Regions from separate parts of the Vibrio tapetis subsp. tapetis genome, predicted to be linked through region 1. Evidence: predicted binding sites of a transcription regulator. Region 1 holds the regulator's gene; each other region holds the start of a gene.
The links. The regulator PurR, encoded in region 1, represses purine synthesis genes. The targets are predictions, from matches to a motif close to TNANGNAAACGTTTNCNTNA.

Region 1 (8,253 bases):
CTATCCGGTATTACGGATCGATTCATTGATACAGTCCCTGCTCAAATGCGTGACGGTAAACGTTGGTATGAAGGCACAGCAGATGCTATTTACCAAAACATCCGTTTCGTTGAGTTGGCTGACCCTGATCAAGTTTGTATTTTTGGCTCTGACCATATCTACAAAATGGATATTCGCCAAATGCTTGATTTCCACAAACGAGTAGAAGCAAGCTTAACAGTATCAGCAATTCGTATGCCTTTATCTGAGGCCTCTGAATTTGGTGTTATTGAAGTAGACGAAAACGGCAAGATGATTGGTTTTGAAGAAAAACCACAAAACCCTAAATCAATCCCTGGTTCTCCAGGCGAAGCGTTGGTTTCTATGGGTAACTACATTTTTGAGACAGACGCTCTTTGTAAAGAACTTCGTGAAGATGCAGACAACGAAGCATCAAGCCATGACTTTGGTAAAGACATTATCCCGAAAATGTTCCCTCAAGGTGATGTGTACGTTTACGACTTCTCAACCAATAAAATCAGCGGTGAGAAAGAAACAACGTACTGGCGTGATGTAGGTAGCATCGATTCATACTGGTCTGCTCATATGGATCTACTAGACAAAGATCCTCAATTCTCACTTTATAACCGTAAGTGGCAGTTGCATACATACTACCCACCATTGCCGCCAGCAACTTTTGTTGACGTTGATGAAAACAAGGTAAACAAAGTTACCGATAGTTTGATCTCAGGTGGTAGTTACGTTCAAGGCTCTGATATCTACAAGTCTGTACTTGGCTATCGCAGTAATGTTGCTAGTGGCTCAATGATCAGCGAGTCAATCTTGTTAGGTGATGTTAAAGTAGGCGCTGGCTGTAAAATTCGCCGCGCAATCATTGATAAGAATGTTGAGTTTGCACCGGGCACCGTTATTGGTGAAGATTTAGAACTAGACGCACAACGATTCCATGTTTCTCCTGATGGCATTGTTGTCGTTAAGAAAGGGATGAAAGTTGGATTCTAAGATGGATCGATTGAACATTTGGTTTACAGTATCTGAAGCTGAAGGCTTGATCAAAAGTGGAGGCTTAGCCGATGTGGCTAAGGCTCTGCCGAAAGCGCTTCAAGGGTTAGGTCACGAGGTTGCGATTGTACTTCCTGCGTATCAAAAACTGCCAGGTAAGTCGGACGCGCAAGTTGTCCTCTCTACAGAGTTGGATTTTTGGCCTCATATTGGCTATCAAGTCCGCAAGTTGTCGCTTGATGGTGTGGATGTTTATGCGGTTGAGTGCGACAAGTACTTTGATCGACCTGAACTCTATGCGCAAGCGAATCAAGCTTATGCCGATAACGGCGAACGTTTTGGCTTTTTCGCTTCTGCTTGTCTAGATATGTTGCCAAAACTGGGCATTAATCCAGACATCATTCATGCAAATGATTGGCATACAGGGCTAATACCATTCTTACTAAAAACACGTTATGAGCATGATGAGCGTTATCAGCATATTCGTAGTGTGTTAACAGTACATAACGCCATCTTTAAGGGTATTTATTCTTACGATGAGCTTGAGATCATCCCAGAGCTTAATCTGTCGGGAATGGATCACCTGCAATATGGTTATGGTCATGTCAGTATGCTTAGAGCAGGCGTTGCCTTTGCTGACAAAGTAAATGCAGTCAGTCCCAACTACGCTGCAGAACTAATGACACCGCTTGGTTCACACGGAATGGTCGATGATTTTGTTCATCGTAGTGCTGACTTATACGGCATTGTTAATGGTTGTGATTACAGTGAGTGGAGCCCGGTAACGGACAAACACTTACCTGCTAATTACAAGCCAACATTAACGAGTATGGTGAAAGGCAAAGCGCTGAATAAGCGTTGTCTGCAAGAAGAAGTCGGGTTACAAACAGAAAAATTGCCAGTATTTGGTATGGTTTGCCGTCTGACGCATCAGAAAGGCTTCCACTACATATTGCCAATTTTAGAGCAGTTTCTTCGTAATGACGTCCAGTTGGTTATCGTTGGTACGGGTGAACCAGAAGTGGCTCAGCAACTGCATCAAGTGGCGAAACAGTTTCCGACTAAATTCGCTTTTATCGAAGCTTACGATAACCGTCTAGCTCATTTAGTTGAAGCAGGTTCGGACTTCTTCTTGATGCCTTCAGAGTTTGAAGCGTGTGGTTTGAATCAAATCTACAGCATGTCTTACGGAACATTGCCAATCGTACGTGCGGTCGGTGGCCTTAAAGACACAGTGGTGGACTATGATCAGAGCCCAAAACAAGCAACAGGTTTTAGCTTCGACGAGCCAGAGCCTCTCGCGTTGTTAGCGGTTATGCAAAGAGCGTTGATTTTGTATCTTCAGCAACCTGATGAAATGAAACGCGTTCAGTTACATGCCATGAACACAGACTTTAGCTGGATCGATTCGGCTAAGCTGTACGATGAGATGTACCGCGCTGCATTAAGATAGAACGACCAATGTTCCTATTAGAAGGCCTCCTTGCGAGGCCTTTTTTATATCAGTAAGCCTAATCGCTCTAGATATCACGAAATGACGCAATTTGTTGCAATATGGTTGGCGAAGTAAGTCGGTATGAATTGTGGTTCGTTAACCTGAAAGACATAAGAAAATGAGTAACTTAAATTTGAAAGTGATCAATATGTAGCGCGTGAAAGCTTCGGTACTAGGTTATGCACCTAGGCATTGCTGTTACACTGCCTTTTATATGTGGTAGTATTTTGCAATCAATATAAGTACTAAAATAAATAGATAAGCATATTTGAATGTCTGACGCCTTGCTGTTCCATAAAACTTACCTTCACCCAACGAGTAAACACTGGGTGGTATTCGTCCATGGTGCGGGCGGAAGCTCATCTATTTGGTTTAAACAAATCAAAGCCTATCGAGAGCACTTCAACTTAGTGTTGGTGGATCTACGTGGACACGGTCGTTCACACCAGCTTATAAAAGACATCATTAATAGCGACTACACGTTCAAAGATGTATCGCAGGATGTGTTGAAAGTCATGGATCATTTAAAGATCCAATCAGCGCACTTTGTCGGAATGTCTCTTGGAACGATCATCGTGCGCAATGTCGCTGAAATCGCAGCTGAAAGAGTATCAAGTATGGTACTTGGTGGCGCGGTAACACGGTTTAACGCTCGCTCTCAAGCCTTGGTAAAACTGGGGGATTGGAGCAAGAATATTTTGCCATATATGTGGCTGTATCGCTTATTTGCTTATATCGTTATGCCTCAGCGTAGTCAAAAAGAATCACGGCATTTATTCATCCGAGAAGCAAAAAAATTATGCCAAAAGGAATTCAAACGCTGGTATACCTTGGCTGCGGATGTGAATCCGTTAATGCGTTACTTTAAAGAGCAAGATATCCCTATACCGACGCTTTATCTTATGGGGGATAAAGACTACATGTTTATCCAACCGGTAAAAGAGATGGTAAAAGTACACAAGAAAAGTGCGTTGATCGAGATTCCAAATTGCGGTCACGTCTGTAATGTTGAAAAGCCGGAAGCCTTTAACAGGCAATCAATCGCCTTTATTCAGCAGCACGCTTGTTCATAACGTTACGGTACTCTTTTCCCCAAACCTGAGTACCGTCTCTGCTTTCTCTGCTTTCTCTGCTTTACTTAGCCTTTAGCCCTAATCATTCCCTACAAATCTTGTGAGCCACAATTCCAACAGCAAGAAAATTGCGGTTCAATCGACTCGCCGCATTGTTTGCACAACCACGGCGTTTGCCCATTAGACGTTGAGTCCAAATATTGCTGTATGAGGCTTAATGATAGCTGGTGTTGGCTTTCATTTAACAACCATACATAAGGCTCACTGTTCTCCCCGAAAGGCAGTTCGCCTTGAAGGCCAAACAAGCCTTCTCCGCGAACTTCACACTCTATCCCTTGCGTCTTGAGTAGCTCGCAAACAATGTGCGCTTCCGGCGGGATTGTGGCGGAAAATAATTTCATACTCTCTCTCGTTTTATTATCGTTCTGCTAGCTGGCTTTTTTTTGTACAGACGACTGTACTTTCCCCATGATCCACTTAGCGGCGACTGGGAAAACGCCCAATAATGCGAAGGATAATAGAACAGTAGGGGAGACAATACCGGATAAGCTTTCTATTTGAGCCAATTGCGTGCCTGCGTTGATAAATACTGCAGTGCCAGGGAGCATGCCGAGTTGGCTTACAAAATAGAATTGCAGCGTTTTTATTGGTGTTAATCCCATGACGAGGTTAATCAAGAAGAATGGAAAAACAGGGATTAAGCGTAGGCTAAATAGGTAGAATGCCCCATCTCGCTTAACCCCTTCATTAATGGTTTCTAACTTGGCGCCAAATCGATTTTGTACCCAGTCGCGTAGTAGATAGCGGCTACTCAAAAACGCCAATGTTGCGCCAAGCGTACTGGCGAAAGAAACTAAGATAAGTCCGGTGGTAAAACCAAATAGTGCGGCGCCGAGTAGGGTAATTACGGTAGCTCCGGGTACAGAGAAGGCGGTGACTAATACGTATAATGCGAAGTAACTTAACGCTGAAACAATGAAATTGTTTTCAATAAACTCACCTAAAGCAACTTGTTGGGCTTTAGCGTTTTCAAGCGTTAGGTGTGGACCAAAATTGATCGCCAATACCACGATTACAGCGATGAAGACTATCCCTAAAATGATCTTCTTGTTCATATTTACGTCCTGTTTAGAAAAGTTGTATAAATCTTAATAAGTATGACAGAGGAAATAGGATAAAACTTTCATTTGATACAAAAAAAACCGCGAGCTTGTCAGTTCGCGGTTTTTTGTTGTTCATATTATGTCGACCTAATTTAGCTGATCGATGAGCTCGTCTCTGCGTTGTTTCGGGATGACTGACCAGTGTGTGCCGTTAATAGCGCCTTCAAGCGCCCACAATAGCTCGAATCCAACATCTCCGGTGTGCGTTTGGCTAATTGCTTGATAAGCTTTAGCTGCACCGTGAGTGCGTAAATCGTCGGCACTATTGATTCCGGCTTTCTTAAGCATTCTTTCAGTACCTAAACGCAGGTTAGGTAAATCTTTTAAACGAGTTGGTTTCACCTCGGCTTGCTTGAGCTTTTCGGTATTTGCAACCGTGAGAGCCTTAAGTGCAATATCGAGGATATCTTGAGGCGTTTCCCACATCTGAAAAGGTAATGCAAAATACTTGGTAACGACGGGAAAACCACGCTTTTTATAGACATAAGGCTGAAGACCTTGTTGCTTAAATGTCAGCGCATTGGCTGCATCAGCCCTTATGTGAAGAGTATCGTTTACGACCAAAGCAAACATAGTATTGTCTGCAAAGACACCAAAGCCACCAAACATAGAGCGAGATTTTATCTTCCCTAAAGTCTCAAATAGCTTAAGTGAGTTTTTTAATATCGGTTTATCCATGCTAATAATCTCGGTTTAGAAACAACGTCACCAAAATCAGGTCCGAGAAGTGAGCAAAACTATGCGAGTGTTATATAAGCCACAAGGTAGCTATATAAATTTTGCATATTTGCCATCGGCGACCCCACTACCATACCAATAATACATATTGATTTAGGCCGGAAGTTTTGCGTCCTACTTTTTCAAGTAGTTTGCCCTGTGCGTGACAATAAAATCATAGTGAAAAATCGGAACAAACATCACAATTGAGGTTTCTTAATGTGACATTGGTTCAAATAAGAGTGCCTACAATATGAAACAGCCCTCGCATATGAAGCAAGGGCCATTAAATATGAATTAATCTGCTATTTGCTAGATTAATCTTTTGACGGATTGACGTTCAACAATCTCGGGGTGCATTTCAAACACTCGTTTGTCATGTTCTTTATCTTTAATGCGTTCAAGCAAGATCTCAAAAGCTGTTTTACCAACACGACGTTTAGGTTGGTGTACCGTGGTGAGTGGCGGTGAAAAGTAACCAGAGACTTCAATATTATCGTAACCAATAACAGAGATATCGTCAGGAACGCTCAGGCCTTTTTCTTGAAGACGACTTAAGAGTCCAAGAGCCATGGTGTCATTGAAGCAAAAAACCGCGGTTGGGCGTTGTGCCATAGCAATGATTTTATCCGCTGCGACAACCGCCATATCACATTCGAAATTACCTTCAATGATGTGATCTTCTTGGAACTCAATGTTTGCTTCGGCTAGAGCGCGTTTATAACCGGCTATACGCTCGATGCAGGCGAGTTTGTCTAAGTGGCCACTTAAACAAGCGATGTCTGTGTGTCCGTGATCAATTAGGTATTTCGTTGCTAGATACCCACCTTCTTCAGAGTTATCGATGATCTTATCTGCATGAGAGCTTTCAGGGCCCCAGTCCATGATTACTTTTGGAATGTCAGCGTGAGAATCAAGCATTCCACGAAGTTCTTCCGTTAAATCTGAACACATGACTAATATGCCGTCTACACGTTTCTCAGCGAGCATACGGATATAATCTCGTTGCTTTTCGTAGATACCACCAGTATTACACAGAATCAAAGTGTAGCCTTGACGGTAGCAGTAGCTCTCAACACCGTCGACAACTTCGGCGAAAAATGGGTTGGTAGACTGAGTTACTAGCATGCCGATCGTACGGGTCGTATTACACTTAAGGCTGCGTGCGACAGCGCTTGGGGCATAATTTAGTTCTTCTACTGCTTTGTTTACTCGCTCTTGCGTTGCTTCAGCAACAAAACGAGTTTTATTAATTACATGTGAAACCGTAGTAGTCGATACACCGGCAATACGCGCAACATCTTTAATCGTGGCCATAAAAATTTCCTGTCGAGTCAGCACCGTATGAGTATTAGTTTAATGGAGGGCTGACCAAATATAATTAATGCAAAAAATAAAACCGCTCAATATAGGCGGTTTTCATGGAACTGGCGTGTTTTCATATTTTATCGTTTGCGATCACAATTTTAGACCGATTCAAACACTCTGACAACGTTATTTGTTTCAAAACGACGATGTATTCATTAAAACAGTGAATTCAGGAATGAAAAATGATAACGAGAGATGACCAAAATGAAGGGAGAGGGCCGTATTTTCGACCCTCTAGATGTCTTTTACTGCTCGCCTGAAATGTATTCACAATCAAGCTTAAGGAAGGCAAGCAACAGCTGTGCTACTGCGGCATAAAACCCAAATTCATCGAATTGGCGGCATTTTGCGTTAAATGATGGAACCCAAGTCAGCATGTGTTGTTCGATAAATTGTTTTTGTTCCAGTAAAGCCAACTCAAAGTCGTTTTCATTGTCGATTTCGTTAGAACGCACGATTAGGTTACCAAGGAAGTCGAGCTCTAATGCGAGATGATCGGCAGGTTCATTAAAGCCTTCTTGCTTGGTAATGTTTTTGTCTTTCATCAGTTGCTCCATTGCCAGAGCAGGTTTACCGTTTAACAAACCTTCAGTGCCAATATACAAGGAGGCATAAGGGAGTGCCGCATTTTTGGCGGTAGCTAAGAACAAACCACAAAAGTCGGCGGACAGTTCTAGTTGAACATCGGCACGGTCTTGCAGTTGGTTAAGCGAGTTAATCAGCGCGGATGTCGCCTCTGTTAACTGAGGGTTTTCACCTAAGCCAGAAATAAAGCCTCTGATCTCAGCTGTATGGTACGCCGTTAATTCATCTTCAGTTAGTTCACGCGCAAATAGGCTCGATAGCCACCAATATATCTCTGCCCGTTTTTCGTTGAACGCTTTAGCTTCTTGCATAGGGATAACTCTCATAAAGAACTGACAAGGTGATTCTAACGGATTAAGATGAACAGAACTAATCCAAAATATGTTAAATAATGAAAGCTTATTGCTGATTATTAACCCAGGCTGTCAAGGTTGCTCTGAATCAATAAAAGCTAAAAAAAATGGTTATTTTAGTCTATTCGCTAGATATGTAACGGATTGTGAATAGAATAAATAGAGAGTGTAGATAAAAATATTATAAGTGGTGTAGATGAGCTATCACGTTTTAGTCGTAGAAGATGATGTGGTCACACGTAGTAAGCTGGCGGGTTACTTCCAAAATGAAGGTTATACCGTGAGCGAAGCTGAAAATGGCGAACAGATGCGTGCCATTTTGGGTGAGTACTCCATAGATTTGGTGATGCTAGATATTAACCTTCCTAGCGAAGATGGGCTAATGCTGACGCGAGAACTTCGTAGCCAGTCTAACATTGGCATCATACTGGTTACCGGTCGTACAGACAGCATTGATAAAATTGTTGGTTTGGAGATGGGCGCAGACGATTACGTTA
Region 2 (8,253 bases), on a different replicon from region 1:
GTTAAAGATACCGTACAACCATATTGAGCAAAAACATCCACTAACGCTTGGCAGCATAAGCTTTCACTGTCTACCAAGGTTCCTTCGCAATCAAAGATCACACATTGAGTTTTTTCTGCCATTCGCTCTGCCACCATTTCCAAGTGATTGAGTTTCAGTGTTGTCTAGCGATAAGATATTGCAAAGTATCAGCGGCAAAAAGTGATACTCAACGCGAGTTTAGTCATCAGTTTTGTGACTTAAGTAAGCTTCAGTCAATGAATACAAATACCATCGTTCAATTTATAAACTATTGATATTTATATCACCTGGTTGCTATCAAAACGAAGTTAAGTGGCGTAAGTCTACCTGCGTTTGAGAAACGAAAAGGAGGTCCGCCATGCAAGAGAGGATTGAGTTGGGGGCAGTAGCTGATCTTTTCGAGATATAAAAAATCAGCATACTCAGGAGTAAGGTTGTGACTCGTCGCGGACTATTTTTCAATCACGATTTGATTGATTGAATCGATATTGACGTTCTGATGGTTGAGTAATGCACAAATAAAAGCATGGTTGTCATTACCTGCTGAATGAATCAACACCACATCGGAAACTAACATCACATCATCAAGTTGGTGAGTTATCGCACACGCTACCGCTTCACCACTTTTGAAACCAACATATAATGGGTAATCGGTAGACAGCATGATTTGAGCAAAAAACTCGAGTAGAAAAGCACGTTCTTGCTCATCTTGCCATGAGGAAGCTTTAGTCAATGCGAACATGACCGTCAGCCTATGAAAATCAACAAGGTGAACCTCATCTACGGCGTGGTCTTCAGTTTCTGAAAGGCTACCTTTAAACTCAGAAAGCCCGATTTGGGTATAGTGCTTATCTTCTTGCGCTTTTAAGTACAAGTCACGACCTTTGATGCTCTCTGCAGTTGGATATTTCACCGCTACATGAGATGTAAGCCAATCGTTTTTCTTTTTTACCAAGGTGTTGATTGTGTCACTCATCATTATTCGTTCTTTTAGTGTTGGAGCGTTACCGCTGAAGTATTACCATCCAGCGTTTATTATCCCCAAATATCACACCCCCTAGAATTACAGATGGGTTTAGGTGGGGTACTGCATGCGCTCAGTAAGCACACCATCAAGGCTAACAACAATATATAGAATTTCATAATTTCTTTTCATTCTTTTGCCGTTGTATAGAAAGTATATCGGGTTTTTCTCATTCCAGTAGGTTTAAGGAGGGCTTGAGGCTTGCAATTGACAATTCAGCCGTCATATTAATAGCAGATACAGTTAGCTGTTTGATACAATTTATCAACAACGTTGTCTGGCAAACTTTCACATAAAGGAATAACAATGAAAAAGTTACTTTTGGCTTTAGGTGTCACAGCCCTTCTCGCTGGCTGTTCTGATAACGAGGTTGGTGATGTAGGACTCGGATGGTTCACAATGAAAGACATCAAGATATCAAACTTGGATGACGACAAAATATCGGGTGTAACATGCCATATTGCCTCGATTGAAGCGGATTTCAGCCTAGCTGACCCAAGTGATAGCTCCATCTCATGTCGTCAAACCGGTGACATCACTCCTGAGATGATCGCGACAATTGATAAAAGCAAATCTGGCGAAGTGGTCTTTAAGAAATCTAAGAGTATTTTCTTCAAATCGATGAAAGTAAGACGTATCTATGATGCAGAGAATCAAACCCTGCTCTACTTGTCTTATACGACTAAAGAAACTGACGGCAGCTTTAAGCACAGCCTTTCTACTGTACCGTTGTGGGGCACCAAGGCTTATGTAGAGCCAGTCGTAGTAACAAAATAAGCTAATTTTGGGTTATAAAAGCCTGAACAATTACGTGAGTTTTGTTCAGGCTTTTTTGTGTCAAAATCACTTCGCCTCTCTCTCCAATCCCACATAAATATATCTCTCATTTTTTGTTGTAACAAAAATGAAATTTGCAGTAATTGTGTGGTAGAATCCGCGCCTGTTTTTCTGAAACCGTTTCTTTTTAGCATGAAATTTCCCGGTCAACGTAAGTCAAAACACTATTTTCCTACTCATTCACGCGATCCGTTGGTGAATCAGGTCCGTCAAGCGCCTAAGCTACACCGTCCGACCATTATTGGTGTGGGTCAAACCATCGTCGATATTGAAGCGCGCGTGGGTGACGAATTTCTTGCTAAATACAACTTGAGTAAAGGCCATTCGCTAGTGCTTGAAGAAAGCCAAGCTGATGCCTTGTATCAAGAGCTCAAAGATCAAAACTTGATCACCCACGAGCACCCTGGCGATACCATTGGCAATACGCTGCACAATTACTCCGTTCTTGCTGACAGTAAGTCCGTATTGCTAGGTGTAATGAGTAAAAACATAGAAGTTGGTTCTTACGCCTACCGCTACTTGTGCAATACCTCTGCTCGTATGGACCTCAATTACTTGCAAACGGTCGAAGGCCCGATTGGGCGCTGTTACACCCTAATTACCGATGATGGCGAACGTACTTTTGCCATCAACGAAGGTCACATGAATCAACTGTCTCCGGACAGCGTACCTGAGCATATCTTCAAAAAGGCGGCGGCTCTGGTTGTCTCTTCCTATTTGATGCGTGGTAAACCAACCGATCCAATGCCAGCGGCTGTGCAACGCGCCATTGATTACGCGAAAGAAAACGGCGTACCTGTGGTTCTGACCTTAGGTACCAAATACGTAATCGAAGGGAAAGCAGAATGGTGGCAGGAATATCTGAAAAAGAATATTTCTATCGTTGCAATGAATGAAGAAGAAGGCGAAGCCCTCACTGGTGAAAAAGACCCTTTAGCTGCCGCAGATAAGGCACTTGAGTGGGTTGATCTCGTCTTGTGTACTGCAGGGCCAGATGGCCTTTACATGGCTGGCCACACAGACAAAGCCGCACTTCGTGAAACCAACTTCCCGATGATCGATGGCAGCATTACGAACTTTAACCAATTTGAATTTAGTCGCGCTATGAAAAAAGCGGAATGCGACGAAGCCATTAAGGTTTATTCACACATCGCCCCATACCTCGGTGGGCCACTTGAAATAAAGAATACAAATGGTGCTGGTGATGCCGCACTATCGTCTTTATTACACGATATGGCAGCGAACAAATACCACAAGTCTAACGTGCCAGATTCAACGAAACACGATCATCGATACTTAAGTTATTCGTCTTTATCTCAAGTTTGTAAATACGCAAACAGAGTGAGTTACGAAGTCTTAACTCAACACGCACCGAGATTGTCCCGCGCATTACCCGAACGCGAAGACAGCTTAGAAGAAGCGTATTGGGACCGATAGTTCATAACAAAGCCAGCGATTGCTGGCTTTGTTGTTTCTAGCTAGTTACAATTTAATCAGTTGTAATTTATTACTATCAAAAGTGCTTTACAAAGACTTTATGCTAGGTATATTTCATGCGCAAACGTTTACGTAACTGATTTTTGGCTCTCAGGGGGTTTTATATGCTGAGCGATATCGACATCTGTCGTTCCACTCCACTTTCTTCTATCGACACTGTGGCACACAATGCTGGGCTAAACAGTGGCGAGTTTATTCCACACGGACGCCACAAAGCAAAAGTCTCTTTGGAGGCACTAACTCGACTGGAAAACGAAAAACCCGGTAAGCTTATCGTCGTAACGGCCATTACTCCAACACCGCTTGGTGAAGGTAAAACAGTAACCACTATTGGCTTGTCTCAGGGCCTTGCGAAACTCAACAAATCGGTTATGGCCTGTATTCGTCAACCTTCTATGGGGCCAGTCTTTGGTGTTAAAGGCGGAGCCGCAGGTGGCGGTTATAGCCAAGTTGCCCCAATGGAAGAGCTTAACCTGCATTTAACTGGCGATATTCATGCGGTAACTGCCGCACATAACCTCGCTTCTGCGGCAATTGATGCTCGTATCTATCATGAGCAACGTCTTGGTTACGAGGTTTATGCAGAAAAGACGGGGCTGAAAGCACTGAGAATCGACGACAAAAACGTTGTCTGGCGTCGTGTTGTTGATCATAACGACCGAGCATTACGTATGGTGACCGTCGGCTTAAATCAAGAAAACAAAACCATTAATGGCTTCGAACGCCAAGACGGTTTTGATATTTCTGCCGCTTCAGAGCTCATGGCTATTCTGGCTTTAGCTAGCGATCTACAAGATTTACGTAAACGTATTGGCCGCATTGTTGTAGCCTATAACCTCGAGGGTCATCCGGTAACAGCGGAAGACCTACAAGTTGCTGGTGCAATGACAGTAACAATGCGTGAAGCCATCGAGCCAACCATGATGCAAACATTGGAAGGAGTGCCGACTCTTATCCATGCTGGTCCGTTTGCAAATATTGCTCATGGAAACTCATCAATTATCGCTGATCGTATTGCAACTAAGCTTGCCGACTACACAATAACCGAAGGTGGTTTCGGCTCTGATATGGGTTTCGAGAAAGCCTGTAACATCAAAGCTAACATGGCGGGTTTTGGGCCAGATTGTGCGGTTGTTGTTGCTACACTCCGTGGCCTTAAGGCAAATTCAGGATTGTATAATTTCAAACCTGGTCAAGCGCTTCCAGACAGCCTATTTAATGATGATGAAGCGGCTTTAAAAGCGGGTTTTGCTAACTTAGAATGGCACATCAATAACGTATCTAAATACGGCGTACCTGCGGTAGTGGCGATTAACCGCTTCCCTCAAGACAGCGTTCAAGAACTTGAGTTACTAAAAACTTGGGTTAAAGAGCTTGGCGCAGAAGTCGCCATTAGCGAAGCTTTTTCAAAAGGTGGTGAAGGCGCCATTGAGTTAGCGAAAGCAGTAGAAGTCGCTTGCGCAAAACCAAGTGCATTTAAACCACTTTATACTCTGGATCAAAGCTTGGAAGAAAAGTTGATGACAGTGGCGGAAGTCGGTTATGGCGCAAAAATGGTTGAGCTGTCCGAGTTGGCTAAGAAACAACTTGCGACTTACAACGAACATGGCTTTGGTAAATTAGCCCTTTGTATGGCGAAAACACCCATGTCTATTTCTACCGATGGCGCGGTAAAAGGTGCACCTAAGGACTTTACTGTAGAGGTTCGCGAACTCAAGCTTTGTGCTGGCGCAAATTTTGTTTACGCTTTGTGTGGCAATGTAATGACAATGCCAGGTTTACCTGAAAAACCGGCCTTTATGGGGCTAGACATTGATGCAGATGGTAATATTGTTGGCTTAAGCTAGCGTTTATTCATTTACATTTAATCAAAGAAAAAAGACGACTCTCAGTCGTCTTTTTTACCCTGTATTGTGCGCCCTGCATCACTCTAACGATTAATTAATCGCCTCAATGAACATCAACTCTACTCGTCGATTACATGCTTTACCACTCTTTGAAATATTCGAACAACTTGGTAAATGCTTACCATAACCTCGAGTGTAAACATTCTTAGCCGCAACATTGTTGTTAGTAAGCAGTAGCTTAACTTGCATGGCACGTTTATCCGACAAGCTATCATTGATCTGATTACCACCAGTACTGTCGGTATGCCCATCGATTACCGTTTTGATATTAGGCTTCTGTGCTAAAAAGCCACCCAGTTGCCCCAACCAAACACGGGATGATTGAGTAATGCCTGCCGAACCTGTTTCAAAATGAATTCGCTGCTCTAGCTTGACCACAGTATGCTGCCCAGGGATCACTTGGTAACTAATTCGATTTGCAGCCATAAATGCCATTAACGAGCGCATTTCGTTAGTATGCTGCATCGTTGAAGCATGGCTAGCCATGGCAGGCTTTGCCATTGGCATAACTGGCTTTTGGTTCAAGTTAGAAGTAACAGCCGGCTGCCCTGAATTGGCCGAGATTTCATCCCCTCCCCAATCAGGGTAGATAAGATCTGCACTGGTCTTAGGCGCCGTTTCCAACATAGAAGGCGGTGTCAGTGCACTACAGCCTTGCAATAGAACACCTAGAAATACGACGGCCAAAATTTTTCTCATTACCCACATTTTAATGCTGGCTCCCAAAACATGCTGCTATTACTATTATTAACTATATCGACCCAACCGCTAAAACTTTAGGAGAAAAGCACAAATTTACTCACACTACATGATGGTTATGGTCATATATTAGTCATTTGGAATACTTTCGCCCTAACTTACGGAACCAATCTCTTTTTTTTTCTTCTAACTAATGTAGATTCGGTTTTCAATCATGTAGGTTCTTTGAGAAATATGTCTAAAAATAAATTTTCTATCTTTATTGCGTTAGTAAGCTCTTTCTTCCTAATAGCTTGCAGTGAAAATAATCAGCAACCACAAAAAGGCAAGCAGTATGAACTGCTACCTTCCACATTAACACAGTCGATCATCACCCCTGTTACTGAAGTCTTCTCTCTCACTTGTGGTCACTGCCGCACGATGGAAAGCATGGTTCCTCAAATCGAAGAAGGCATCAAGCAGCCGATCAGCAAGGTACACGTCACATTCAACGAAAGTGCCCAGATCGGCGCACTTATTTACTACGCAGCACAAATGCAGTTAGACAATACACCCGATCATAAAATGATGGATGAGCTGTTTGAAGCCGTGCAATCCCGAGATCACGTCGATACCGCTGCGAAACAGCAAGCTATTGAAGAAATCTTCAACTCTAGAGGGCTAGTAAGCCCATACCAATTTGACGGGATTCAACAAAAGGCCCTCTTTGAAGAACTTTCTGTCGCTGAAAGCGTCACTAAACAAGGCCAGTTCAATTCGGTACCCACATTTATCATTAACGGTAAGTATCAGCTCATCACCTCTGGGCATAAAGATGTCAATGACATAGCTAATACGATAAACTACCTCCTCTCTCAACCATAAAGACTATAAGGATAGCTTGTGTCTAAGTATCTAATTCCAGCGATTATTTTTGTTCTGGCTGGTTTTTTTATCTACCGCACCTGGACCAACCACAAAGCAGCAGACGTTAATTTTGCACAAGGTCAGGAGTTTTTAGCTGAGAATGCTAAAAAAGAAGGCATAATCGTGACTGAGTCAGGGCTTCAGTATCAAGTTCTTCAAGACGGGACTGGGACTGAACACCCAGCACTGAACAGCAAAGTAACGGTTCATTATCACGGTACTCTCATTGACGGCACGGTTTTCGATAGTTCAGTCGATCGCGGTGAACCCATTGCATTTGGCCTTAAGCAAGTAATTAAAGGCTGGCAAGAAGGCGTTCAGCTGATGGTCGTCGGGCAAAAAGTTCGCTTATTCGTACCGAGCACACTGGGTTATGGAAAAAGTGGCTCTGGCCCTATTCCACCGGCGACTGTGTTAATTTTTGATATTGAATTACTCGCTATCGATTAATTGTCAGACACCCGCTTATCGAAATATCTAAAGCTGCCGTATGGCGGCTTTATTTTTGCTATGCATCTGAGTGATTAGAACATTTATGAATCATGGTTAAATGGCATCATTAGCATATAGAAACGACAGTAAAAAAGGTTCTAAATCAAACTATTATTTGGGTTATACGCATGCTACACTCTTCCGACAACGGAGTAGCAGGCTTATCAATCGTCCTTTATTCCAATACTCAGATTACTTCACGGTGTAAAAGCCGCCTCTCAGGATGAGTTCTTTTTATCAGGCATGACAATCGGCTACGACACTCTGGCGTATTTGCGGCACCAAGGTCATATTTGTTTACATATTTACAACTTTTACTTTAACCTAAACCAAAAACAGCTAAGATATATAGAGGTGACGTTTAGATCACTGCTCAGTTAGTTGGATTTGATTAGGGTACAAAAGCGCAAATTTGTCGCATAAGTACCACTTAGAAGGTTAGGTTTCGAGTTAGCTTAGCTCGCAACCATAACAAAAGTGTAACATTTAAGTTGAATTTTATTTGTAACATTAATGTATGGCTTCAACCTTCTGTCATTTAGCTCAAAGAAGTGCGAATTATGAATATCAAATCTCGTCTTATCCTACTTGGATTGATTTCAATCCTCGGTATTGCCACTATTTTAGGTGTCTCTATCAGTTTTTCTAACACCGTTGGTGAGTTAGCATCAGCTAGAACTCAGCTCGTCGAATTAGAGGTGAGGCTGCTCAATTTACGTCGCAATGAAAAAGACTTTCTTTTAAGAAAAGACGCGAAATACCTGTCAAAGTTCAATGAAAATGCGGCGCTATTTGTCGATATCAACCAAAGCATTTCCAACGTACTTGCTAAGTACGATATACCTTACCCTACTCGACTTCGTTCCGACC
Region 3 (8,253 bases), 1.5 Mb from region 1:
AAATTATTGAGCGAAATAGCATTTGGATCTAGGGAACCCTGAAGCTGTATATAACCTCGTTTGAAGCCAACATTAAGATCATCGATTGCAATTTTATTCTCGGTTAACTGCAGGCTTAATGTCGGTTCGAGTAGCGTTTGATTTCCTAGAGTGATGTTTTCAGCATTGAGAGACACACGGCCATCTTGTTGCCAAACCTTAACTGGGTATTGAATGTTGTCTAATGTGATATCTGCGGCGGTCAATGAAAACACGTCGCTGGTAATCGTTGTTGAAAGCACGTCTAGCCTTTCAATGAAAACGGGTGTGCTGAGCTGTTCAAATATTTGATTTGAATTTACTTCCATCCATTGAGAGTGGCTTAGCTGTAAGCCCTTAATCGAAGCATTAATGAGATGCCATTGGTTGTTTAGCCATTCCGCCTGAGTCTTAATGTCGGCTTGGCGCCATTTAAAAGACAAACCATAAATTTTCGCACCGTCTTCCAGCACATCCGCATCAACTAACACGTTATCAAACGCTTCGTTGTTCCAATACAACTGTTCGGCTGAAAGTTGAATTTCGCCACGCACCGGCCAGGATGAGGAGGGTTGATATTCTGGCTGCTTTATTTGAAAGCTCAGATCGCGGATGATCAAGGCGTCGTCTGAATAATCCAAATGATCCACGGCTACTTGCGCAATAGAAACGTAAGGTGATGGCGTGATTTCAGGCATGCCTTGTTGTAATTGAAAACCACTTAAAAGCAGGCTGTCTATTGCCAGTTTACCTTGTGAGACTAGACCTTGATTCAACCAAAGTTGTGCGGTTTCTATATAAAGGGGTTCTGGGGAGGTTGAAAGCTCTAGACCATGAAAAGTGAAGTGATAAGGAGACTGATACTCGATCAGGTCTGCACGAATGGTTTGTGATGACGCGTATTTAAAAATGAAGTTAACAACGGGCGTAGCGTACCGAGTATGCAGACTCGCAAATAAAATCAGTATAGAGATAAGCATTAAGCTGAACATCAGGATGATAAGTGCAAGAGCTTTTCTCATTCGTTGATTCCCTTAACGCAATTGAGGTGAGTACTGGTCGATTTTTGTTGCTGATAATATCCAGACTGGCTCAAATAACGAATAGATTCAACAAAAAAGCCCCTCAAATGAGGGGCTTGGTATTTTATTTACCTAATTAATCTAATTGAGGCCCTGCGGCAACAAGTGATTTACCTTCGTCATTATCAGTGTATTGAGCGAAGTTTTTGATAAAGCGTTGAGCCAAGTCTTCTGCTTTGCTGTCCCATTGTAGTGGGTCAACATAGGTATCACGTGGGTCAAGAATGCCTTTATCTACACCAGGAAGATCCGTTGGAACTTCTAGATTAAACACAGGGATTTGAGTGGTGTCTGCGTTGTCAATTGAGCCATCCAAAATGGCGTCAATGATGCCGCGAGTATCTTGAATCGAGATACGTTTGCCTGTGCCGTTCCAGCCGGTATTCACCAAGTAAGCTTGAGCGCCCGCAGCTTCCATGCGTTTCACTAAAACTTCAGCGTATTTGGTTGGATGCAAAGTAAGGAATGCAGCACCAAATGCAGCAGAGAAGGTTGGCGTAGGTTCTGTGATGCCACGTTCAGTACCTGCTAACTTAGCGGTAAAACCAGAAAGGAAATGGTACTTCGTTTGTTCTGGGGTGAGTTTCGCTACTGGAGGAAGCACACCAAATGCATCCGCAGTAAGGAAAATCACTTTTTCAGCATGGCCTGCTTTAGAAACTGGCTTCACGATGTTATCAATGTGATGAATTGGGTAAGAAACACGCGTGTTTTCAGTCTTAGAACCATCATCAAAGTCGATAGAGCCATCGTTGCGAACCGTAACGTTTTCTAACAGTGCATCACGACGAATGGCATTGTAGATGTCTGGTTCAGCTTCTTTAGAAAGGCGAATTGTTTTCGCGTAACAGCCGCCTTCGAAGTTGAAGATACCTTCGTCATCCCAACCGTGCTCATCGTCGCCGATCAGTTGGCGTTTAGGATCGGTAGACAGCGTTGTTTTACCTGTGCCAGACAGGCCAAAGAATACCGCAACATCGCCTTCTTCACCTACGTTAGCGCTACAGTGCATAGACGCGATATCACGAAGAGGCAGGAAGTAGTTCATCATTGCGAACATGCCTTTCTTCATTTCACCGCCGTACCAAGTACCGCCGATTAACTGCATTTTTTCAGTTAAGTTAAACACAGTGAAGTTTTCAGAATGCAGGCCGTGTTCTTGCCATTTTTCATTCGTGGTTTTTGCACCATTCATGACAACGAAATCAGGCTCGAAAGTAGCAAGTTCTTCGTCGCTTGGACGAATGAACATGTTTTTCACGAAGTGCGCTTGCCACGCTACTTCTGTTATGACACGAATTCTAAGTCGTGTGTCGTCATTGGTGCCACAATAGCCATCAATAACAAAAAGACGTTTACCTGAAAGCTGGGTAGTTACGAGTTGTTTTAACTCATTCCATACTTTTAGGTCGATAGGTTTATTATCGTTTTTACCTTGATCAGACCACCACATGGTATCGCGAGTGGTTTCATCTTTAACGATGTACTTATCTTTTGGTGAGCGACCTGTAAAAATACCGGTATCAACAGCAACAGCACCAAGCTCAGTGACTACGCCTTTTTCGTAGCCTTCGAGCTCTGGTCGTGTCTCTTCTTCGAATAATTGGTCAAAACTTGGATTCCGTAGAACTTCAGTTACGCCATTAATACCGTATTTAGTTAGATCTAGTTGTGCAGCCTTAGTATGTTCCATAACAGTCATAGGTGCTCCTTGTAGGATATTTTTTTGTAGGGATTTTGTAATAAATTATTTTTATCTGCTCACCATGCTAACAACAGGACTAAGATAAAACAGGGATATGCATCAAAGAATAACCCTGAATTTTTTGGGGAATCCTAACCCTGTTCACAGTTTTAGCTAGCCCATTTTATAGCCAAAGCAAACCTTTGCGCTAGATCAAAACAATTAATACTTTAAAAAAAATAAGTGCACAAATGGTGACTGTAAGTCTGTGATTTTGTGAGGTAAATAACAAAAAAAGCCAGCGTTATGCTGGCTTTAATGATTTTTTGACTGGCTTATTAAAAATGTTTAATTAATGCACGGTGCCAGTGTTGTTGTCTGCACCCGCAAACAAAGCCGAGACATCTTTTTCGTCGAACGTGTAATTCGTGCCGCAGTAATCACAATGTAAAGAAACGGATCCTTCGGTAGCCAAAATGTCGTTAATCTCTTCACGTGCTACCGTCAGTATTGCAGCGGAACTGCGCTCCCTTGAACAGCCACAAAAGAACTCAACCTCTTGTGGATCAAACAGTTGAACGGTTTCTTGATTATATAAACGGTACAGAATTTCGTTACCAGGTAGGCCGAATAATTCTTCATCTTTAACCGTGTCAGTCAGTTGCTCTAGGTGCTCAAAATCATCAGGTGAGCCGGTGCCATCAGGCATCACTTGAAGCAGCATACCAGCAGCATGTGGTTTGCCATCAAACTCACCTAAACGGAACCATAGACGAGTTTTTAACTGTTCAGAGCGTTCAAAGTAGCCTTCAAGCACTTCAGAAAGTGTATCGCCTTCTAAACCGACCACTCCTTGGTAGCGTTCACCTTTTTTTGGTGAAATTGTGATCACGAGGTGACCTTTACCCATGAGCTGGTGCAAAGTCGCATCTTCTGCGATATCGCCTTCCCAACGCGCAACACCACGCACTTTTTGATCGTCATCACCGTTAATCACAGCAATAGAAACCGGGCCGTCACCTTGCAATTGCAACGTAATAGAGCCTTCGAACTTTAACGTAGCCGTTAATAGTGTGGTTGCGACAAGCAATTCACCCAGAATTCGTTGGACTGGCGCTGGGTATTCTTTGCTTGAAATAATTTGTTGGTATGTGTCGTCCAATTGTACCAATTCGCCACGGACTGATAGGTTCTCAAATAGGTAGCGATGCAAAAGGTTGTTGGCCATGCGATGGGCTCCGGCTTACTGCTGTTTAAATTTAATAATATTTCGACGCTGCTTTTTATCAGGACGTCGATCTGGGCTTGGACTATGCAACGCATTAAGGCGATGCTTCTGAGCGTCTTCTTCGCGTTTGGCGATACTCTCATCAGTTTCTTTATAAAGAGTTTGCGCTTCAGGTGCCCCACGTCGTTGATCGGAAATCTTCTCAATAACGACGGTCTTTTCTTCGTTGCCTTGTCTAAGTTGCACAATGGCACCAAGCTCTACAATCTTGCTTGGTTTTGATCTCTGCTTATTATAATGGACTTTACCGCCATCAACCATATTTCGTGCGATTGAGCGTGTTTTATAAAAACGGGCAGCCCACAGCCATTTATCTAGCCTTACGGCAATACTATTTGAACTCATAGTTAAATCAGGCCTCTAACGATTGACTTCATTACTGAAATAAATAATGGTGGCGAATAATGCGAAATTCAACCTTTCATTAATGTAGAGAATTGAACGGAATGAGGCATATAGCTCGCTTATTGCTTCCAAATTGTAAATTCATATGACATAGCTAAAGCCTTTGTGTACGCTGGCTAGCTAAATTTTTATAAGTTTTATCTGGGGACAGGGAGCGCCGCTAATGCCTTCTCAATTGGTGCAAAGGTTTCAACTTAATCGCACCGCGAACAAAGCCATCGAATTCGTCGCTCAAGCGCAAGGAAAAATTAGCTTATTTCTCACTCTATTATTTATTGCTTTGTCAGCATGGATAGTGGGGCAATTAGCGTGGGGCTTGGCTTATCAAGACCAGAAAGTCACTCGTTGGACACCGATTCCAGTCAGTAGCACGTCATCATCTGGTGCTAACAGCCAAGGACAACAACAAGCGGTTACTCGTTTGTTGGATGCACATCTCTTTGGTCGGTACTCTCAACAGACGGCACCTAAGCCAGTGGCTGCGAAAGTGGTTGATGCGCCGAAAACACGTTTAAATCTAGTTTTGGTCGGTGCCGTCGCTAGCCGTTCTGGCGATAAAAGCTTAGCTGTTGTGGCTAATCGCGGCAAACAAAATACTTATGGCATTGGTGAAACCATTGATGGCACAAGAGCAGTGCTTAAAGTGGTGATGATCGACCGAGTGATCATTGAAAACCAAGGCCAAGATGAAACTCTGATGCTTGAAGGGGTGAAATACAGCAAGCTTTCGGAATCTCAGCAGCAACAAAATACTCAAGCCTCAGGAACAAAAGGCCTCCCTGCAGAGCAGCTCGAACAAATTCGTCGTGAAATCACACAAAACCCTCAGCAAATCATGCAATATATTCGTTTGTCCCAAGTGAAAAAAGATGGGCGAGTGATGGGGTACCGTGTGGGGCCAGGAAAAAACAGAGAACTGTTTGATTCTGTAGGGCTTAAACAAGGGGACATCGCCACCCGAATAAATGGCGCTGATTTAAGTGATCCTGCTGCCATGGGCAAAATATGGCAATCCATTTCAGAGCTTACCGAGTTAAATTTAACTGTAGAACGAAATGGTCAGCAGCACGACATATTTATTGAATTTTAACTTGAGTGGTTAACACTCAAGGTGATGTATCAGGAGCAAAAAGTGAAACGTTGGTTTAACAAGGGCACATGGCTGTTAGCAGGAAGCTTAGTTTGTTCGCCTATCATGGCAAACGAATTCAGCGCCAGCTTTAAAGGCACAGATATTAAAGAATTCATTAATATCGTTGGGCGTAATTTAGAAAAAACCATCATTGTTGATCCCGCTATTAGGGGCAATATCGATGTACGCAGTTACGATGTGTTAAATGAAGAGCAGTACTACCACTTTTTTCTAAACGTTTTGGAAGTGTACGGCTTTGCTGCTGTTGAAATGGAAAATGGCGTTCTAAAAATCATTCGTGATAAAGACGCCAAAATTGCAGCGATTCCCGTCGTGGGCGATGAAACACGTGTAGAAGGCGATGCCGTTATTACACGAGTTGTCGCGGTACGTAATGTTTCCGTGCGAGAACTATCGCCATTGCTTCGACAGCTAAATGATAATGCCGGTGCGGGTAACGTAGTGCACTACGACCCAGCCAACATCATTTTGATCACAGGCCGAGCAGCGGTAGTTAATAGACTTGCTGAAATCATTGAACGTGTCGACCGTGCTGGTGATAAAGGCATTGATGTCGTTGAGCTAGAAAATGCTTCAGCGGCGGAAATGGTGAGAATCGTCGAAGCCTTGAATAAATCGACCGATGCGAAAAATACTCCTGCCTTTTTACAACCTAAATTGGTGGCCGACGACCGCACGAACTCCGTTTTGATTTCTGGTGACCCACAAGTTCGTCAGCGCATTAAACAATTGATCGAGCAACTTGATGTAGAAATGGCATCAAAGGGCAATAACCGCGTTGTTTACCTTAAGTACGCAAAAGCGGAAGACATGGTAGAAGTGCTTAAAGGTGTATCAGAAAACCTACAAGCGGGTAAAAGTAGCAGCAGTAAATCATCAACAAAACGCGATCAAGTGATGATTGCCGCGCACAAAGGCACCAATGCGTTAGTACTAACGGCGCCAACCGATATCATGGGGGCACTTGAAGAAGTGATCGCTCAATTGGATATTCGCCGTGCTCAAGTTCTTATTGAAGCGATGATCGTTGAAATGGCCGAAGGCGATGGTGCGAATTTGGGTGTTCAATGGGGCAACATGAGCACGGGTGCTATGATCCAATATTCTAATACCGGCGTACCAATTGGTGGCGTTATGGTGGGGATGGAAAAAGCCAAAGATACAGAAACGGTAAAAGCGGTATATGATTCTGATGGTAAGTTTTTAAGAAATGAAACTACTACAACAAAAGGTGATTACAGCGCCCTTGCTACCGCTTTAGGCGGCGTGAATGGCGCGGCAGTGAGCGTTATGCTTGGCGACTGGACAGCATTAATCAGTGCCGTTGCCAGCGATTCAAACTCCAATATTCTTTCATCACCAAGCATTACTGTAATGGATAACGGCGAGGCCTCATTCATTGTCGGTGAAGAAGTTCCCGTGATCACAGGCTCTACTGCGAGCTCGAGCAACAGCAACCCATTTCAAACCGTTGAACGTAAAGAAGTGGGCATTAAGTTGAAAGTAGTGCCGCAAATAAACGAAGGCGATTCGGTACAGTTGGTTATTGAACAAGAAGTATCAAACGTATTAGGTGCCCAAGGTGCCGTTGATGTGCGTTTCGCTAAACGTCAGTTAAATACATCCGTCATGGTACAAGATGGCCAAATGTTGGTGCTCGGTGGTTTGATTGATGAGCGAGCTCTAGAGAGTGAGTCTAAAATTCCAATCCTAGGTGACATCCCTGTTCTTGGGCATTTGTTCAAATCCACCAGTACGCAGGTGGAAAAGAAAAACCTGATGGTATTTATTAAGCCCACGATTATTCGTGATGGCGTGACAGCCGACGGTATTAGCCAGCGCAAGTACAACTACATTCGAGCAGAACAACTATATAAAGCCGATCAAGGTTTGAAATTGATGGACGACTCAAACATTCCGGTACTGCCTAAATTTGGTGATGACATTCAACACCCTGCTGAAATTCAAGCCTTTATCGAGCAGTTGGAGGCGAAGTAATGGCCGACACTTTAGTGGTTTCTGGTAACTATATTCGGTTACCATTTACCTTTGCTAACCGACATAAAGTCGCGATGGAAAGCTCCGAGCACCCAGAGCAAGTGCCTAACTTGTACTATGTTGCTCCGCTCAATTTAGCGACCTTGACGGAAGTTCGCCGGGTTAGCCAAGGCAAGTTTATTCCGGTGGAACTCAGCTTGAGTGCATTTGATGTTAAGTTAACTGAGCTGTATCAACGAGACTCATCTGAAGCTCGCCAGTTAATGGAAGACATTGGCGCAGACAACGACGATTTCTTTTCGTTAGCGGAAGAGCTGCCACAAAGTGAAGACCTATTAGAATCGGAAGACGATGCCCCCATCATCAAATTGATTAACGCCATGTTAGGTGAAGCAATCAAAGAAGGCGCATCGGACATTCACATTGAGACATTCGAAAAATCGCTCTCTATTCGCTTTCGTGTTGATGGGGTGTTACGTGAAGTACTGGCGCCAAGCCGCAAACTCGCCCCTTTATTGGTGTCGCGTGTAAAAGTCATGGCGAAGCTGGATATTGCAGAAAAGCGCGTTCCACAAGATGGACGTATTTCTTTGCGCATTGGTGGCCGAGCTGTTGACGTGCGTGT

Region 2: a site for PurR is predicted at 3,436-3,455, ahead of VTAP4600_RS22285 (formate--tetrahydrofolate ligase). Genes of this name have one in related genera too.
Region 3: a site for PurR is predicted at 2,976-2,995, ahead of pckA (phosphoenolpyruvate carboxykinase (ATP)). Genes of this name have one in related genera too.

The regions. Positions count from the first base shown of each region.
Region 1 covers NZ_LT960611.1:1,720,252-1,728,504, reverse strand. The annotation lists gene glgC (glucose-1-phosphate adenylyltransferase) at 1-1,002, shown strand, start outside; gene glgA (glycogen synthase GlgA) at 1,004-2,455, shown strand; gene VTAP4600_RS07655 (alpha/beta fold hydrolase) at 2,770-3,570, shown strand; gene VTAP4600_RS07650 (putative signal transducing protein) at 3,660-3,971, opposite strand; gene VTAP4600_RS07645 (TVP38/TMEM64 family protein) at 3,999-4,685, opposite strand; gene VTAP4600_RS07640 (TfoX/Sxy family DNA transformation protein) at 4,821-5,411, opposite strand; cyclic di-GMP riboswitch class I at 5,526-5,617, opposite strand; gene purR (HTH-type transcriptional repressor PurR) at 5,763-6,767, opposite strand; gene torD (molecular chaperone TorD) at 7,064-7,714, opposite strand; gene torR (two-component system response regulator TorR) at 7,953-8,253, shown strand, end outside.
Region 2 covers NZ_LT960612.1:1,175,760-1,184,012, reverse strand. The annotation lists gene VTAP4600_RS22310 (HAD-IA family hydrolase) at 1-122, opposite strand, end outside; gene VTAP4600_RS22305 (flavodoxin) at 473-1,000, opposite strand; gene VTAP4600_RS22300 (CreA family protein) at 1,352-1,822, shown strand; gene VTAP4600_RS22290 (inosine/guanosine kinase) at 2,015-3,319, shown strand; gene VTAP4600_RS22285 (formate--tetrahydrofolate ligase) at 3,484-5,226, shown strand; gene VTAP4600_RS22280 (OmpA family protein) at 5,317-5,985, opposite strand; gene VTAP4600_RS22275 (thiol:disulfide interchange protein DsbA/DsbL) at 6,220-6,849, shown strand; gene VTAP4600_RS22270 (BamJ family beta-barrel-assembly machinery protein) at 6,868-7,341, shown strand; gene VTAP4600_RS22265 (hypothetical protein) at 7,944-8,253, shown strand, end outside.
Region 3 covers NZ_LT960611.1:3,261,033-3,269,285, reverse strand. The annotation lists gene VTAP4600_RS14660 (AsmA family protein) at 1-1,040, opposite strand, end outside; gene pckA (phosphoenolpyruvate carboxykinase (ATP)) at 1,177-2,802, opposite strand; gene hslO (Hsp33 family molecular chaperone HslO) at 3,137-4,012, opposite strand; gene hslR (ribosome-associated heat shock protein Hsp15) at 4,028-4,417, opposite strand; gene gspC (type II secretion system protein GspC) at 4,641-5,567, shown strand; gene gspD (type II secretion system secretin GspD) at 5,610-7,628, shown strand; gene gspE (type II secretion system ATPase GspE) at 7,628-8,253, shown strand, end outside.